3 regions of the Burkholderia sp. A9 genome follow, and region 1 is predicted to be linked to each of the others. Evidence: predicted binding sites of a transcription regulator. Region 1 holds the regulator's gene; each other region holds the start of a gene.
The links. Region 1 encodes HrcA, which represses chaperone genes, less so after heat shock. Its sites were predicted from a motif close to TTAGCACTCNNNNNNNNNGAGTGCTAA; they were not measured.
Positions count from the first base shown of each region.

Region 2: a site for HrcA is predicted at 4,036-4,062, ahead of groES (co-chaperone GroES). Genes of this name have one in related genera too.
Region 3: a site for HrcA is predicted at 3,395-3,421, ahead of rpoH (RNA polymerase sigma factor RpoH). Genes of this name have one in related genera too.

Region 1 covers NZ_JSZN01000033.1:89,064-94,584, forward strand. The annotation lists gene PI86_RS17485 (hypothetical protein) at 137-298, shown strand; gene PI86_RS13905 (RNA-binding S4 domain-containing protein) at 270-677, opposite strand; gene hemH (ferrochelatase) at 764-1,828, opposite strand; gene hrcA (heat-inducible transcriptional repressor HrcA) at 1,967-2,989, opposite strand; gene PI86_RS13920 (NAD kinase) at 3,121-4,023, shown strand; gene recN (DNA repair protein RecN) at 4,043-5,521, shown strand, end outside.
Region 2 covers NZ_JSZN01000039.1:41,680-47,200, reverse strand. The annotation lists gene efeB (iron uptake transporter deferrochelatase/peroxidase subunit) at 1-767, opposite strand, end outside; gene PI86_RS14850 (hypothetical protein) at 779-1,912, opposite strand; gene PI86_RS14845 (carbohydrate porin) at 1,990-3,456, opposite strand; gene groES (co-chaperone GroES) at 4,136-4,429, shown strand; gene groL (chaperonin GroEL) at 4,476-5,521, shown strand, end outside.
Region 3 covers NZ_JSZN01000018.1:51,295-56,815, reverse strand. The annotation lists gene leuA (2-isopropylmalate synthase) at 335-1,981, shown strand; gene PI86_RS10375 (nuclear transport factor 2 family protein) at 2,125-2,508, opposite strand; gene pagL (lipid A 3-O-deacylase PagL) at 2,554-3,123, opposite strand; gene rpoH (RNA polymerase sigma factor RpoH) at 3,484-4,419, shown strand; gene cydP (cytochrome oxidase putative small subunit CydP) at 4,787-5,065, shown strand; gene PI86_RS10355 (cytochrome ubiquinol oxidase subunit I) at 5,055-5,521, shown strand, end outside.

The sequences.
Region 1 (5,521 bases):
ACCCGACAAGTACTAGCTCGGCACAGGGGGCTGCACTACACTCCACTCAAGCGTCGGAAAAGCGTGTTAACCCCTAGCTGACCGCCGCCTGACATCCACCTGGCGCCGCATTCACCGTCCTGTCGAGGCGAGTACCGTGAAACTGACCTTTGCCATATCGGTGGTCGCGCTGGTACTGATCGCCGGCACCACCACCATCTGCCTGTCGGGAGCCGTCACCGACCGCACGACCGAATACGGAAGCGCGCTGGCGACGTTCGACCAGATGTTCAGCTCCCACCAGAAAATCTGTCGATGATGCGCCGGTCGCGCTTGGTCGGCCGGCCGTGCAGTTCGGCTGCCGGCTCGCGATAGGTGCGCCGCCGCTCCAGTTCGGCGAGCCGCGCGGCCCGCCCCGCTTCGGTTTCCTCGTAAAGCGTCTGCGCAATGCTCGCGGGCCCGCGCAGGTCGCAGATACCCAGCACGGCAATGTGCCAGACGACACCGTCGATCGCAATCTCGACCTCGTCGCCGACCCGCACGTCCTTGGCCGGCTTGACCGTCGCGCCGCCGATCTTCACGTGCCCCTTGTCGACCGCGTCGGACGCGAGCGAGCGGGTCTTGAAGAAGCGGGCCGCCCACAGCCATTTGTCGATGCGCAGCTTCGCGCCGGGTTCCGTCGAAATCCTGTAATTCATGTCAGCCTCCGCCGTGCCGCCGCCACGCGGCCGACCGCCCCCTCGGGGGCAGCACACGCCGTGCGCGCAGGGGCCGCGTCGTCATTTCAATTCACCGTTTCGGGTTGGGCGGCCTTCACGGGCCAGCCCTGCAGGTTCTCGGCGACGATCTCGCCGAGCGCGCCGATCCACGCGGGCGCGCCGTTCAGACACGGAATCCGGTGGAACGCCTGGCCGCCGCCGGCGATGAATTCGTCGCGCACTTCCATCCCGATCTCCTCGATCGTCTCCAGACAATCGGCCGTGAAACCGGGACAGAACACGTCGGCCCGCCGCACGCCGGCCTCGCCGAGCTCGCGCAGCGTCGGCGCCGTGTACGGCTGCAGCCACTCGGCCTTGCCGAAGCGCGACTGGAAGGTCACGCGGCATTCGAGCGTCGACAGCCCGAGCGCCGCCATCAACAGCGCGCCCGTCTGCTGGCACTGGTCGTGATAGGGGTCGCCGAGGTCGAGCGTGCGTTTCGGCACGCCGTGAAAGCTCAGCACGAGCTTGTCGCCGGCCGCGAAGTCGGGCCGGCCGTGCTGCGCCCAGTACTGGCGCACCTGCTCGGCGAGCGCGTGGATGTAGGCCGGATGGTCGGCGTAATGCCGCACCGTGCGCACTTCCGGCTGGTTGCGCATCCGCGCGAGCGCGCCGAACGCGGCATCGAATGCCGTCGCGGTGGTCGACGCCGAATATTGCGGATACATCGGCATCAGCAGCACGCGCTCGACGCCCGCGCGCTTGAACTGCGCAAGCGCCTGCGCAATGTTCGGGCTGCCGTAGCGCATCGCGTAGTCGACCATCACCTGGTAGCCGTTCGACGCGAGCAGGTGCCGCACGCCGTCGGTCTGGCGCTCGGTGTACACGCGCAGCGGCGAGCCCTCGGGCATCCAGACGGCCGCGTATTTCTTCGCGGACGCGCGCCCGCGCAGCGGCAGGATCAGCGTGCGCAGCAGCACCTGCCAGACGACCTGCGGGATTTCGACGACGCGGGGATCCGACAGGAATTCGGCCAGATAGCGCCGCACCGCGCGCGGGGTCGGGGCGTCGGGCGTGCCGAGGTTGATCAGCAGCACGCCGATGCGATGGGCAGCTGCGACGCTCGAAGGCGGCTCAAGATCGAAACGCATGGGCAGGAACGTGCTCGGGGCACGCAGTCGGACGGCCCTCAATTATAGCGGGCCGCCTCGCTCGGGTCGGCTGGCCGTTCGGCCGACTGGCGGCGCGCCCGGTGCCGCGGCACGATGGCGGAACGGTGTCGGCGCCGGCTACTGCTGGCTCAGTGTGAGCGACAGCAGGCGCGCGGTGATGTCGACGATCGGGATCACGCGGTTGTACGCCATGCGGGTCGGGCCGATCACGCCGAGCGTGCCGACGATCTGGCCGTTCACCTCGTACGGCGCGGTGACGACGCTCATTTCCTCGATCGGCACGAGCGTCGATTCGCCGCCGATGAAGATCTGCACGCCCTGGGCGTGGCTCGACACGTCGAGCAGTTGCAGGAGGCCCGTCTTTTGGTCGAATACGTCGAACAGCTTGCGCAGGCGCGCCATGTCGGACGACAGATCCGCCACTTCGAGCAGGTTGCGCTCGCCGGAAATGAGCACCGTGTCCTCGGTGTCGGGCACCTCGGTGCTGGCCGTCACGGCCGCGTGCATCAGCGTGGTCATGTCGCCGCGCAGCTGGTCGATCTCGTCGCGCAGGCGGCGGCGCACCTCGTCGAACGACAGGCCGGCGAAGTGCGCATTGATGTAGTTGGACGCCTCGGTCAGCTGCGACGGCGAATAGTCGCGCGGCGTCGCGAGCATCCGGTTCTGCACGTCGCCCTCGGGGGTGACGATGATCAGCAGGATGCGCTTGTCCGACAGGCGCATGAACTCGATCTGCTTGAACACGTGGCTGCGGCGCGGTGTCAGCACGACGCCCGCGAACTGCGACAGGTTCGACAGCACGCTCGCCGCGGCCGCCACCACCCGCTGCTGCGGTTCGCCGGCCTGCAGCGTGTTCTGTACCTGCCGCGCGACGGCCTCGGCGTCGATCGGCGCCTCGACCGTCAGCATCGTGTCGACGAACAGGCGATAGCCCCGCGGCGTCGGGATGCGGCCGGCCGACGTGTGCGGGCTCGACACGAGGCCGAGCTCCTCCAGGTCGGACATCACGTTGCGGATCGTCGCCGGGCTCAGCTCAAGCCCGGAATAACGGGACAACGTGCGCGAGCCGACCGGCTGACCGTCGGCGATATACCGTTCGATCAGGGTTTTCAGGAGGGTTCGTGCGCGAGGATCTAGCATGGTGGAAAATTTTAGCGCAACCGCGCGACCGCGGCGAGTATCCACGGCCACCGTCGCGCAGCCCGACCCGATCCGGCCCCGTCTGTGCACAGCCGGTTCTTTTCGTCAACGAGCTATGGTGTAATGCCGGCATGAAAACCGGTAATCAGTTCAACACTGTCGCGCTCGTCGGCCGGAGCAACACGCCCGGTATCGCCGAGCCGCTCGCCACGCTGGCTGGCTGCATCGCGAAGCTCGGCTTCGAGGTCGTGTTCGAGGCCGACACCGCGCGCGAGATCGGCATCTCCGGCTATCCGGCGCTCACCCCGGCGGAAATCGGGGCGCGCGCGGACGTGGCGGTCGTGCTCGGCGGCGACGGCACGATGCTCGGCATCGGGCGCCAGCTCGCGCCGTACAAGACACCGCTGATCGGGATCAACCACGGGCGGCTCGGCTTCATCACGGACATCGCGGCGGCCGACATGCAGGCGCGCGTCCCGGTGATCCTGTCGGGCAAGTTCGAGCGCGAGGAGCGCTCGCTGCTCGAGGCCCGGATCATGCGCGACGGTGAGCCGATCTACCACGCGATCGCGTTCAACGACGTCGTCGTGACCCGCAGCGGCTTCTCGGGGATGGTCGAGCTGCGCGCGTCGGTCGACGGCCGCTACATGTACAACCAGCGTTCGGACGGCCTGATCGTCGCCACGCCGACCGGCTCGACCGCATACGCGCTGTCGTCGGCCGGCCCGATCCTGCATCCGCAGCTTCAGGGCATCGTGCTCGTGCCGATCGCGCCGCATGCGCTGTCGAACCGGCCGATCGTGCTGCCCGACGATTCGAAGATCGCGATCCAGATCGTCGGCGGGCGCGACGTCAACGTGAACTTCGACATGCAGTCGTTCACCGCGCTGGAGCTGAACGACACGATCGAGGTGCGCCGCTCGAAGCACACGGTGCCGTTCCTGCACCCGATCGGCTACAGCTACTACGCGACGCTGCGCAAGAAGCTGCACTGGAACGAACACGCATCGAACGAAGACGACAAGGCGTCCTGACGCACCTCCGCCCGACACCATGCTCCGCCACCTCTCGATTCGCGACTTCGTCATCGTCGCCGCGCTCGATCTCGAATTCGACAGCGGCTTTACCGTCTTTTCCGGCGAAACCGGCGCCGGCAAATCGATCCTGATCGACGCCCTGGCCCTCGCGCTCGGCGAACGCGCCGACGCGAGCGTCGTGCGCGCCGGCTGCGGCCGTGCCGACATCACCGCCGAGTTCACGCCGCACGACCGCGTCGCGCGCTGGCTCGACGAACACGCGTTCGACGCCGAGGACACCGTGATGCTGCGCCGCGTGATCGACGCGAACGGCCGTTCGCGCGCGTTCATCAACGGCACCAGCGCGACGCTCGCGCAGCTGCGCGAGCTCGGCGAGATGCTGGTCGACATCCACGGCCAGCACGCGCACCAGCTGCTGATGCGGCCCGACGCGCAGCGCGAGCTGTTCGACACGCACGCGGGGCTCGTCGCCGATGCCGCGAACGTCGCACGCGCATGGCGCGTATGGCGCGACGCGACACAGGCGATCGATGCCGCGAAGGCACACGAGCGCGAGTTGCAACTCGAACGCGAGAAGCTCGCATGGCAGCTCGCCGAACTCGACAAGCTCGCGCCGCAACCGGGCGAATGGGACGAAGTCGGCAGCGAGCACAAGCGCCTGTCGCATTCGGCGAACCTGATCGCCGGCGTACAGGGCGCGCTCAACGCGCTGTCGGAGGCCGACGACGCGATGCTCCCTCAACTCGGCGCGATCGTGTCGAAACTGCGCAGCCTGGCCGATTACGACACCGGCCTCGGCGACGCGCTTGCGTCGCTCGAACCGGCCGAGATCCAGCTGCAGGAAGCCGTCTATTCGCTGTCGCACTACGCGCAGCGCCTCGATCTCGACCCGGCCCGGCTCGCCCAGGTCGAAACGCGCCTCGACGCGCTGCACTCGACCGCCCGCAAGTTCCGGCTGCCGCCCGACACGCTGCACGAGGAACATGCGGCACGCCGCGCTCAGCTCGCCGCGCTCGACGCGGCCGCCGATCTCGGCGCGCTCGAAGCCGTGCAGGCGCAGGCATGGGAGGCCTATCTCGCCGACGCAAAACACCTGTCGAAGGCGCGCGCGCAGGCAGCCAGAACGCTCGGCACGGCCGTCACGGCCGGCATGCAGGAACTGTCGATGGCGGGCGGCAGCTTCGACGTCACGCTCGTGCCGCTCGCCGACGGCGGCCCGCACGGGCTCGAGCAGGTCGAATTCCGTGTCGCCGGGCACCCCGGCGTGCCGCTGCGGCCGCTCGCGAAAGTCGCGTCGGGCGGCGAACTCGCGCGGATCAGCCTCGCGCTCGCAGTGATTGCGAGTGCGGCCAGCCCGACGCCCACGCTGATTTTCGACGAAGTCGACACGGGGATCGGCGGCGGCGTCGCCGAAGTGGTCGGCCGCCTGCTGCACCAGCTCGGGCGCAACCGCCAGGTGCTGTGCGTGACGCACCTGCCGCAGGTCGCCGCCCGC
Region 2 (5,521 bases), on a different contig from region 1:
GGGCCTTCGCTGCCGGCCCACACGAATTCATTCATCGCGGCCGGATCGGACATCGGCGGATTCATCGTGCCGTCCTTGAAGCCCATCAGGTTGCGCGGCGTCTCGCCGGGCTTGCCCGACGTGAAGCCGGCCTGGCCCCAGCGCATCTGCGTCGCCTTCGCGCCAAGGCGCACGAGCTGGCGCACGGCGTGGAACGCGACCTGTGCGTCGTCTGCACACGCCTGGATGAACAGGTCGCCGCCGGTTTTCTCGGGCAGCAACTGATCGCCGTTGAAACGCGGCAGGTCGACGAGCGCGGCGGGGCGATGTTTCGCGAGGCCGTAGCGATCCTTGCCCGCGAGCGCGAACAGGCCGGGCCCGAAGCCGAACGTGATGGTCAGGCGCGCGGGGCCGAGGCCGAGCGCGTCGCCCCCGTCGGCCGGCGCGACATCGTCGCTGCCCGTCACGGCGAGCGGTTGCGCGGTGTCGCCGCGCGTCATCCGCGCGGCAGCGTCGGTCCAGGTCTTCAGCAGCGCAATGACGTCCGCGCGCTGGGCCGTCGTCAGGTCGAGCGCCGCGAAATACGCGTGGCGCTGCTGCGGCGTCGCGATGCCGCTCTGGTGCTGGCCGTAGAACGGCTCGACGCCGTCGTGCGCGGCGGCGGGCGCATCCGCGGCCTTCGCGGCCGGGATCGATGCCGCTGCGAGGCCGGCGGCCACTGCGGCGCCGCCCGCCTTCAGGAAACCGCGCCGCGCGGGGCGTGGTGGCTGATTGGAATCGTCTGCCATGGTGGGCTCCATTACTTCGCGAGCAACAGCGTGTTGACGTCGTCCGCGACGTAGTAGAAGCCGTCGCCTTCAGGCGTCATTGCGATGCCGAACAGGTTGCCGTTGCCGGGGGGCGTCTGCGCCTTGTCGGTATTGATCCAGCGTGCGTAGATCTGCTTGCCGGCGACCGGGTCGATCTCGACGACCTGGCCGTTCTGCGCGTTGGTCGCGAGCAGGTGGCCGTTCGGTGCGGTCGCGAGCGCGAGCGGACGGCGCAGGAAGCCGTCGGCGGTGATCTGGCGGCCGACGCCCGCGCTGGTCTCGCGCGTGAGCGGGTCGTCGATCTCGACGATCCGGTTGCCGATCGCGTCCGACACGTACAGCTTCTTCTGGTCGCCGGACAACGCGAGGCCGGTCGGGCCGACCAGGAACACACCCTTGTCGGCCTGCGCGCCGAGGCCGCTCGCGACGATCGTTTCCTGCTTGATGACGGGCGGCTTGCCGGCCGGCACGTCGAGATCGAGGCGCAGCACGGTCGCCTGCTTGTAGACGGGCGGATTGCCGTCCGCGCCGCCGACGCCGAAGCCGGCCATGCTGACGAACAGCGTCGCGCTGTCGCCGCGGTCGACCACGGCCATGTTGCCCCACGGGTCGTTGATGTTCGGGGTCGACCACGTCGACGCGATCTTGCCCTGCGGATCGAGCACGATCAGGCAGCCGGCGCCCTTGGTGTTCGTCGTGCCGTCGTTGCTCGGCGTGCTGCCGACGATCACCCAGCCGGATTTCAGCATCGTCATTGCCGTCGACAGGCCGACGCCGCCCGGGCATGCCTTCAGGTCGCGCGGGATCGATGCGAACAGACTCAGTTGCTTCGTCGACGGGCGGTAGTTGACGATCGTGCTGCCGGTGCCCTGCAGGTTCGCCGAGTTGTTGAAGTTGTCGACGAGCACGTCGCCCGCCTGGATCGTGCCGGCCGACACCGGCGCGACCGCGATCGCGTACGGGTTCTGGTCGCCGTTGTCCGGCACCGTGTTGACGAGCGTGGTGTGGCGATGCAGGGTCTCGAGGAAACCTTGCGGCTCGGCGAGTGCGCCGGCGGCGGCCGTCAGCGCGGCGGCGGCCAGTGCGCCCGTCGCGAGGCGGCGAAGCGGGGCGGATTGGATCATGTGAGTCTCCTGGGGAGCACGCCGCCCGGGCGGCGCGCGAAAATGGGCGACAGGTGCGGGTGGCGTGGGCGCGTCGCTCAGAACGTGATCGTCGTACGCGCGCCGAGCACGAACGTGTTGCGCAGCGGCTGGGTTGCGTCGTTGGGGTTCTGGCCGGCGCCGGCATTGAACGTGTACTGCGCGTCGGCCTGGACGATCCACCACGGGTTGACCTGGTACTGGTAGGTCGCTTCGAGCGTCGTCTCGCGGGTGCGCACGCCGTACGGGCTGGCCGCGGCCTGCTGCGCGGCCTGGTCGAGGTCGGTCACGTGGCTGCCGACCTGGATGTACGTGACGGCGAGGCCGACGCTGTCGTTGTCGCGGCCGGCGAACGGCGCCTTCAGCACGACGCCCGCGTTGGCCGCGAAGCTCACGAGGTTGCGATCGCCCGGCGCGCCCATCACGCGCGCGAACACGCCGAGGCTTCTCGGGCCGCTCGGGTCGGGGCGCCAGATCATCTGGTCGGCCACCGCGTAGAAGCTGTAGTTGCCGTGATGCTGCTGCGCGTTGCCGTTCGAGGCGGAATCCGCGAGCGACAGCCCGTCGGTGCCGACGTTCTGGTCCGCGAAGCGGCCGTTGTGATACCAGACGCCGATCTTGTAGGTGCCCGGCAGCCCGGCCGAGCGGCCGGTGTCCATCTCGCCGTCGGACGGCTGGTTCAGCGCGTACTGCAACTCGCCGATGTAGAGCGTGCCGTTGTGCAGGTTGAAGTTCGTGCCGCTGAGGTTGTTCGGGTTGTTGCCGAGCGGATCGCCGTCGAACACGCCCGCGAGCGCGGTGAGCTTCGGCGTGATCTGGCCGCGCACGCGCACGCCGAGGCCGGCGAGCGGATACGCGGGGCCGCCGCTCGGCAGGTCGTACGACGGCAGCGCGGGCCAGCCGAACATCGTGTTGACGAAGCCGTTCGCGTACGTGCTGACCATGAATTCCTGGTCCAGGCTCTGCTGGCCGATCTTCACGTCGACGCGCTTGTCGAGGAACGACTGCTGGTACCACAGCTCCCACAGGCGCGTCGTGTCCTGCGCCTCGATGCCGCTCGCGGTGTTGAGCGTGCCGAGGTTCGCCGCGCTCAGGTTGCGGCCGTGGATCTGCAGCGCGCTAACGTTGAACGTGCCGCCGGGCAGGCCGATCGCCTTCTGCGTGTCGACCGTCAGCGTGGCCGTCGTCAGCCCGTCGTAGGTGCCGCCGCGGTTCAGGCCGCCGCGCAGGTTCGCGAGGTATTCGCTGGTTTCGGTGATCTGCAGCGTCGCGCCGTACTTGCCGAGCCACGGGCGGATGCCGCCCATGTCGCCGAGCAGGTTCTGGCGGGTCCAGATGCCGGTCAGCATGTTGGTCGGCTTCGCCTGGATCGCGAGGTCGGCCTCGGGCGCTTCGGGTTGCGCGTCGACCGGCGTGTCCGCGTAAGCGGCAGCGCTGGCGAGCGCCGCGCCGGCGACGAGGGCCGCGCACGCGGCGGGACGCATCCGGGCGCGGAGGCTGTCTCCCTGGAACGACGCAAACTTCATATCAAATCCCTGGTTCTATTTAGTGTGGAGTCCTGCATGTCGGTCGCTGTCCGGACGCTCGGCACCGTTTGGCCAGGGCACGAAGATGAACGCAACGCGGCGCATCGTAGAAGTGTCAAATGCGAAAGTCAATGTAAACGAGAATGATTCGCATCTAAATTACTGAATGTAATGGGGCGGCTTACGGATGGGCGTCGAGCACGTTTTGTGTCGAGATAAACTGTAAGATCGGCGTAATAAAAATGAATGAATCGATCCGGATCGATGGCGCGGCGAGGAGCCCGGCGCGAGGGGAGTCCGACGTGCGCGAAGCGGGTGTTGCGATGGACGGCTCCGGCGCTCGCGCAGGTTTTTTCTTGCGACGTCGCCGGCCGCCGGAACTCCGTGCTTACCCGGTGTCAAAACGGGGCTGAATGATTTTCAGGGCGCCGCGCGCGCGCCGATCATGCCGATGCGGATTGCTCAGGATTTTGTTTTTAAAGGGGTTTTCTCTGGTTTCGTGTGGTTTGCCCGGCGCTTTGCCGCCGCGAAAATTCGTCGGGTTCCCCTTCTTGAATTTGTCAAAACCCGTCCATATAATTAGCACTCGCTGCACGAGAGTGCTAACAATTCTCTGCCGGGCGATCCGCCGGGCAGATTCCCTAAGCGTTCTTCAATCTCAGTCAAGAGAGGAGTGAATATGAACCTTCGTCCTTTGCACGATCGCGTGATCGTCAAGCGCCTGGATCAGGAAACCAAGACCGCCTCGGGCATCGTGATCCCCGAAGCTGCTGCTGAGAAGCCGGATCAAGGCGAGATCCTCGCGGTCGGCCCGGGCAAGCGCGACGACAAGGGCGCGGCGATCGCGCTCGACGTGAAGGTCGGCGATCGCGTCCTGTTCGGCAAGTACGCTGGTCAGACCGTCAAGGTCGACGGCCAGGAACTGCTGGTCATGCGCGAAGAAGACATCATGGCCGTGGTCAACGCGCAGTAAGCGTCCACCGACGGTACATATTCCCAAGAATTCAAGGAGTTAGAAGATGGCAGCTAAAGACGTCGTATTCGGCGATTCCGCCCGTTCGAAGATGGTCGAAGGCGTGAACATTCTCGCCAACGCAGTCAAGGTCACGCTGGGTCCGAAGGGCCGCAACGTCGTGCTCGAGCGCAGCTTCGGCGGCCCGACGGTCACCAAGGACGGTGTGTCGGTCGCGAAGGAAATCGAGCTGAAGGACAAGCTCCAGAACATGGGCGCGCAAATGGTCAAGGAAGTGGCTTCCAAGACCAGCGACAACGCAGGCGACGGCACGACGACGGCAACCGTCCTCGCGCAATCGATCGTTCGCGAAGGCATGAAGTACGTCGCATCGGGCATGAACCCGATGGACCTGAAGCGCGGCATCGACAAGGCAGTCGCAGCGGCTGTCGAAGAGCTGAAGAAGATCAGCAAGCCGTGCACGACGAACAAGGAAATCGCACAGGTCGGCTCGATCTCGGCGAACAGCGACACGTCGATCGGCGATCGCATCGCTGAAGCGATGGACAAGGTCGGCAAGGAAGGCGTGATCACCGTCGAAGACGGCAAGTCGCTCGCCGACGAACTCGACGTCGTCGAAGGCATGCAGTTCGACCGCGGCTACCTGTCGCCGTACTTCATCAACAACCCGGACAAGCAAGTCGCCGTCCTCGACAACCCGTTCGTGCTGCTGCACGACAAGAAGGTGTCGAACATCCGTGATCTGCTGCCGGTGCTCGAGCAAGTCGCGAAGGCTGGCCGTCCGCTGCTGATCATCGCTGAAGACGTCGAAGGCGAAGCGCTCGCAACGCTGGTCGTCAACAACATCCGCGGCATCCTGAAGACCGTTGCGGTCAAGGCGCCGGGCTTCGGCGATCGCCGCAAGGCCATGCTGGAAGACATCGCGATCCTGACCGGCGGTCAAGTCGTCGCGGAAGAAACCGGCCTGACGCTCGAGAAGGCAACGCTGGCAGAACTGGGCCAGGCGAAGCGCATCGAAGTGGGCAAGGAAAACACGACGATCATCGACGGCGCAGGCGAAGCCGTGAACATCGAAGCGCGCGTCAAGCAAGT
Region 3 (5,521 bases), on a different contig from region 1:
CACGCATCCTGGCATAGAGTTGCCCTCATGCGTTCCTTTCCGAACACCCTCCGAATTACCTCCGGCCGCCTAGCGCGGCCGCTATCGCTACGACTAGCCTAAGGCTTTCGTAGCGCCGTGTGCTGTCCGCACGGTCCCTCCCAGCAGTTCCTCGCAGCACCCTTCTCGCAGTTTTTACAACCCGAAGTCGTCAGCATTCGTCCGTCTATCCGTCGGTCGATTCGCGAAGATCATCCGCATCCGCAGCGCGATCCGGCGCCACGGTGCGAGGCAGCGCCAACCGTCGCCCATGCCGCCCGTCTTCGCTCGCGACTTGAGACCCGAGGTCCAGAAGATGAAGCGCAATCCGCAAGACAAGTACCGTCCGTTCGAGCCCGTCCGCATCAATGGCCGCCGCTGGCCGACCCGCACCATCGAGCGTGCGCCGGTCTGGATGAGCACCGACCTGCGCGACGGCAACCAGTCGCTGATCGAGCCGATGAGCATCGAACAGAAGCTCGAGTTCTTCGAGATGCTGGTCGCGATCGGTTTCAAGGAGATCGAAGTCGGTTTTCCGTCGGCGTCGCAAACCGACTTCGATTTCGTCCGCAAGCTGATCGACGAGCAGCGCATCCCCGACGACGTGACGATCGAAGTGCTCGTGCAGTCGCGCGAAGACCTGATCGCCCGCACCTTCGACGCGCTCGACGGCGTGCCGCGCGCGATCGTGCACCTGTACAACGCGGTCTGCCCGTCGTTCCGGCGCATCGTGTTCGGGATGTCGAAGGACGACGTGAAGGCGCTCGCGGTCGAGGGCACGCGACTCATCAAGGAACACGCCGCCGCGCGCCCCGGCACGCACTGGACCTACCAGTACTCGCCGGAAACCTTCAGCATGACCGAGTTGACGTTCGCGCGCGAGATCTGCGACGCAGTCGCGCAGGCCTGGCGGCCGACCCGCGATCACAAGATGATCGTCAACCTGCCGGCGACCGTCGAGGCGGCGAGCCCGAACGTGTTCGCCGACCAGATCGAGTGGATGGACCGCAACCTCGCGTATCGCGACAGCATCGTGCTGTCCGTGCATCCGCACAACGACCGCGGCACCGCCGTTGCGGCCGCCGAGCTCGCGCTGCTTGCGGGCGCCGACCGCATCGAAGGCTGCCTGTTCGGCAACGGCGAGCGTACGGGCAACGTCGATCTCGTCACGCTCGCGCTGAACCTTTATACGCAGGGCATCGACCCGGGCCTCGACTTTTCCGACATCGACGCGGTGCGCCGCGTGGTCGAGCGCTGCAACCAGATTCCGGTGCATCCGCGCCATCCGTACGCGGGCGACCTCGTGTTCACCGCATTCTCGGGCTCGCACCAGGACGCGATCCGCAAGGGCTTCGCGCAGCAGCGCCCCGACGCGGTGTGGGAAGTGCCGTACCTGCCGATCGACCCGGCCGACCTCGGCCGCAGCTACGACGCGGTGATCCGTGTGAACAGCCAGTCCGGCAAGGGCGGCGCGACGTTCCTGCTCGAACGCGGGATGGGCTTCACGCCGACGCGCCGCGTGCAGATCGAATTCAGCCACGCGGTGCAGACGCTCGCCGACGCATCCGGCGAGGAAGTGACCGGCGACGCGATCTGCGCGCTGTTCGCCCGCGAATTCTTCGAGACCGACGGCCCGGCCACGCGCCATGGCGACGGCGCGCGCTGGCAGAACCGCGAGATCGCCGGTGCGCAGCCGGCCGACGCGACGCCCGAGGACGCGGTGCAACGCGCGGCGGCAGCCTTCGCGACGGTGGCCGGCGCGACGATCGACGTCGCGTCGTGCGAACACGCGCGCACGACGGACGGACGGATCGCGGTATCGGTCGGCTGCCGGGTCGGCGATGCGCCGCTGCGGCATGGCGTCGGGCTGCACGCCGATACGGCGAGCGCCGCGCTCGACGCGGTCGTCAGCGCGATCAACCGCTCGGCCTGGCACTGCGCCGACCGCCGCGCGGCGGCCTGAGCGTCGGGCTTCGATTCAGGGTTTGAACGTCAGCGAGCGGAGCGTGACCGCCCGTGCGCCGCGCGATCCGCGCGGCACGGGCCAACAAAAAGCGGCCCAGAAGGCCGCTTCGGTCGGGACATGAAAAGGAGCGCCACGCGCGCTCATGTCTCGGTTGCGCACCGCGTCGCCTGCCATGCCAGCAGGCGCCAGCGGCCCTGCTCATGGGTATGGACCGCGGTATAGGCGATCGGGAAGACCAGCCCGCCGTTGTTCGTTTCCATCTCGATCAACGCGCGCCCGGTGACGACGCAGGTTGCGTCGCCGACCGGCAGCAGATCCTGCGACTGGATCTCGATCTGGCGATAGCGCCGGCGACCGGCGACGATGGCGTCGATGAACTGCTGCTTGGATTCGCGTTTGCCGTTGGTGTGCACGAAGAACACCTTGTCCGACAATTGCGCGTCGAGCGCCTCGCCGTCCCCGTCCACCATCGCCCGGAACCGATCGCGCTCGAGCGCGCGGATCGCATCGATCACCTTCGCCATCGCCTGACTCCTCGGCAACGCGCCCGCCGTGCGCGGGCGTGCGGATCAGAAGTTGTACTGCACGTAGAACTGGTGGAAATTTATACCAGGATTCGGCTCTTTGATACCCGCGTTAGACACATGTTCAAAACGGTAGCCGACCTGATACTGTTGCCGTTGGCCGAACTGCACGCCCACGCCCGCAGTAGGCGCGAACTGGAATGCGGTCGACAGCGAGAAGTTGTCCGAGATCGTCGGATGCGTCAGAACCCGGACGCCGCCGCCGGCCTCGATGAACGGGCGAATCTGCCCCGCGCTCTTGATGAAGCGGAACATCGGCGTCACCCCGAATTCGCCGATGCTGCTGTGAACGTTGCCGCTCGTGTGCCAGTAGCCTGCGTGCCCTTCCACCACGAACGCAAAGTGCCAGCCGCCGATTTCCCACCAGTTCCAGCCCGGATCCCACACCACGCCGAGATCGCCCTTGTCGATCCCGTGCCGATCGGAAAACCCGCCGCCCGCCTGGATCCCCCACCGATCCGCGAACGCGGCACCCGATCCGCCCAGCAGCGACGCCGCCAGCATCGCGTGCAACGCAAACCGGCTACGAGGCCGGCGATTCTTCTTATTGTTCATCTGACACTCCAACTTTGTGGGTTGAATGGAGCCTGCCGCAGCGGCCTGGCCCGAGCGAACTGAATGGTATGGTAAAGGACTTTTCGGATCGGCATCACGAAACGAAATTGTTTGCTTCCAAAACTACAAAAATCGAAATCGTCTACTGATTACTATCAGAAACAATAACTTACGGAACTTCATCACGCCATCCCGGTCGCAAATTAGACTATCGACTCGACAAGTTCGATAGAAAATCGGGAACTCCGATGCCCCCGCACCCTCTAAGGAATTAGCACTCGGATTGCGGGAGTGCTAAGATGGCCCTCGGAATCTCATCCGAGACCAAGGGTTTGTCCCTGATTCCAAAGGAGTTTTTTAGTGAGCCACGCTCTGACCCTTCCGAACACCCTGAGCCCGACGCCGGCCAAGGCCGAATCGGCAGGCTCGCTGGCGCTCGCAACTCAATCGATGTTGCCGGGCCAGCTTGGCAACATCGACGCGTATATCCAGGCCGTCAACCGGATTCCCCTGCTGACCGCCGAAGAGGAACGCCAGTACGCGACCGAATTCCGCGACGACAACAACCTCGACTCGGCACGCCGTCTCGTGCTGTCGCACCTGCGGCTCGTCGTGTCGATCGCGCGCAACTATCTCGGCTACGGCCTGCCGCACGGCGACCTGATCCAGGAAGGCAACATCGGCCTGATGAAGGCCGTGAAGCGCTTCGATCCGGCGCAGAACGTGCGTCTCGTGTCGTACGCGATCCACTGGATCAAGGCCGAGATCCACGAGTACATCCTGCGCAACTGGCGGATGGTGAAGGTCGCGACGACGAAGGCGCAGCGCAAGCTGTTCTTCAACCTGCGCAGCCACAAGAAGAGCATGCAGGCGATGACGCCCGAGGAAATCGACGGCCTCGCGCAGGAGCTCAACGTCAAGCGCGAAGACGTGACCGAGATGGAAACGCGCCTGTCGGGCGGCGACATCGCGCTCGAAGGGCAGGTCGAGGACGGCGAGGAGTCGTATGCGCCGATCGCCTACCTGGCCGATTCGCACAACGAGCCGACCGCCGTGCTGGCCGCGCGTCAGCGCGACATGCTGCAGACGGACGGTATCGCACAGGCGCTGGAAGCGCTCGACGCACGCAGCCGCCGGATCATCGAGGCGCGCTGGCTGCACGTCGACGACGACGGCTCGGGCGGCTCGACGCTGCACGATCTCGCCGCCGAATTCGGCGTGTCGGCGGAACGCATCCGCCAGATCGAAGCGAGCGCAATGAAAAAGATGCGCACCGCCCTCGCCGAATACGCGTAAATCCCTGGCGATTTAGAGCGCCTCATCGAAAACCGCTGCCCGACCGGCAGCGGTTTTTTTTCGCCCGTCTGTTTCGCTGCTTTCACGCGCTTCTGCACGCGCTTCTCCGCCCGTTTCTCTACCGATTAATTGACCTGATTCATCAGGTATTAGGCCGTTTGCGCGCCCCTTCCGCATAACCTTGATCTGCCTCAACTTTTGCCCCCCGTTTCGCGACGGTCTGCCGCAGCGCAGCACTCGGCATCGGAAAGCCGTCCTTTTAAAATTGGCATGTAAGGCGCAAAAGGATTAACACAGCTTCACGGCCGTCATAAATCCGACGTAAAGTCGCCCCAAATCCGACGTAAATCGATTCAGGATAATCGCCTTGATCTCGATCAATAAAGAGCCTGCGCCGCCTCCCCCGCGGCCGGCCGGCACGATCGGCTGGCGCGCGCGCGTCGCCGCGTGGGCACGCGGCCCAACCCTCGCCCGCGACATCACCCTGGTGCTGATCGTCAAGCTGATCCTCCTGATGTCGCTCAAATACGCATTCTTCAATCATCCGCAGGCCGAGCACATGTCGCTGCCGCCTGCCGCCGTCGCCGAGAAGCTGCTCTCGGTGCCGGCGCCAGCATCTACCGAGGGAGACCACCATGATAAGTAGTGAAGTCGTCGATCTGTCGCGTCTGCAGTTCGGCATCACGGCGCTCTACCACTTCCTGTTCGTGCCGTTGACGCTCGGCCTGTCCTGGCTGCTCGTCATCATGGAAGCCGTCTACGTGATGACCGGCAAGCAGGTCTACAAGGACATGACCCAGTTCTGGGGCAAGCTGTTCGGGATCAACTTCGCGATGGGCGTGACGACCGGCATCACGCTCGAATTCCAGTTCGGCACGAACTGGTCGTATTACTCGCACTACGTCGGCGACATCTTCGGCGTACCGCTCGCGGTCGAAGGCCTGATGGCGTTCTTCCTCGAATCGACCTTCGTCGGCCTGTTCTTCTTCGGCTGGAACCGCCTGTCGAAGGTCAAGCACCTGATGGTCACGTTCCTCGTCGCGCTGGGCTCGAACCTGTCCGCGCTGTGGATCCTCGTCGCGAACGGCTGGATGAACAACCC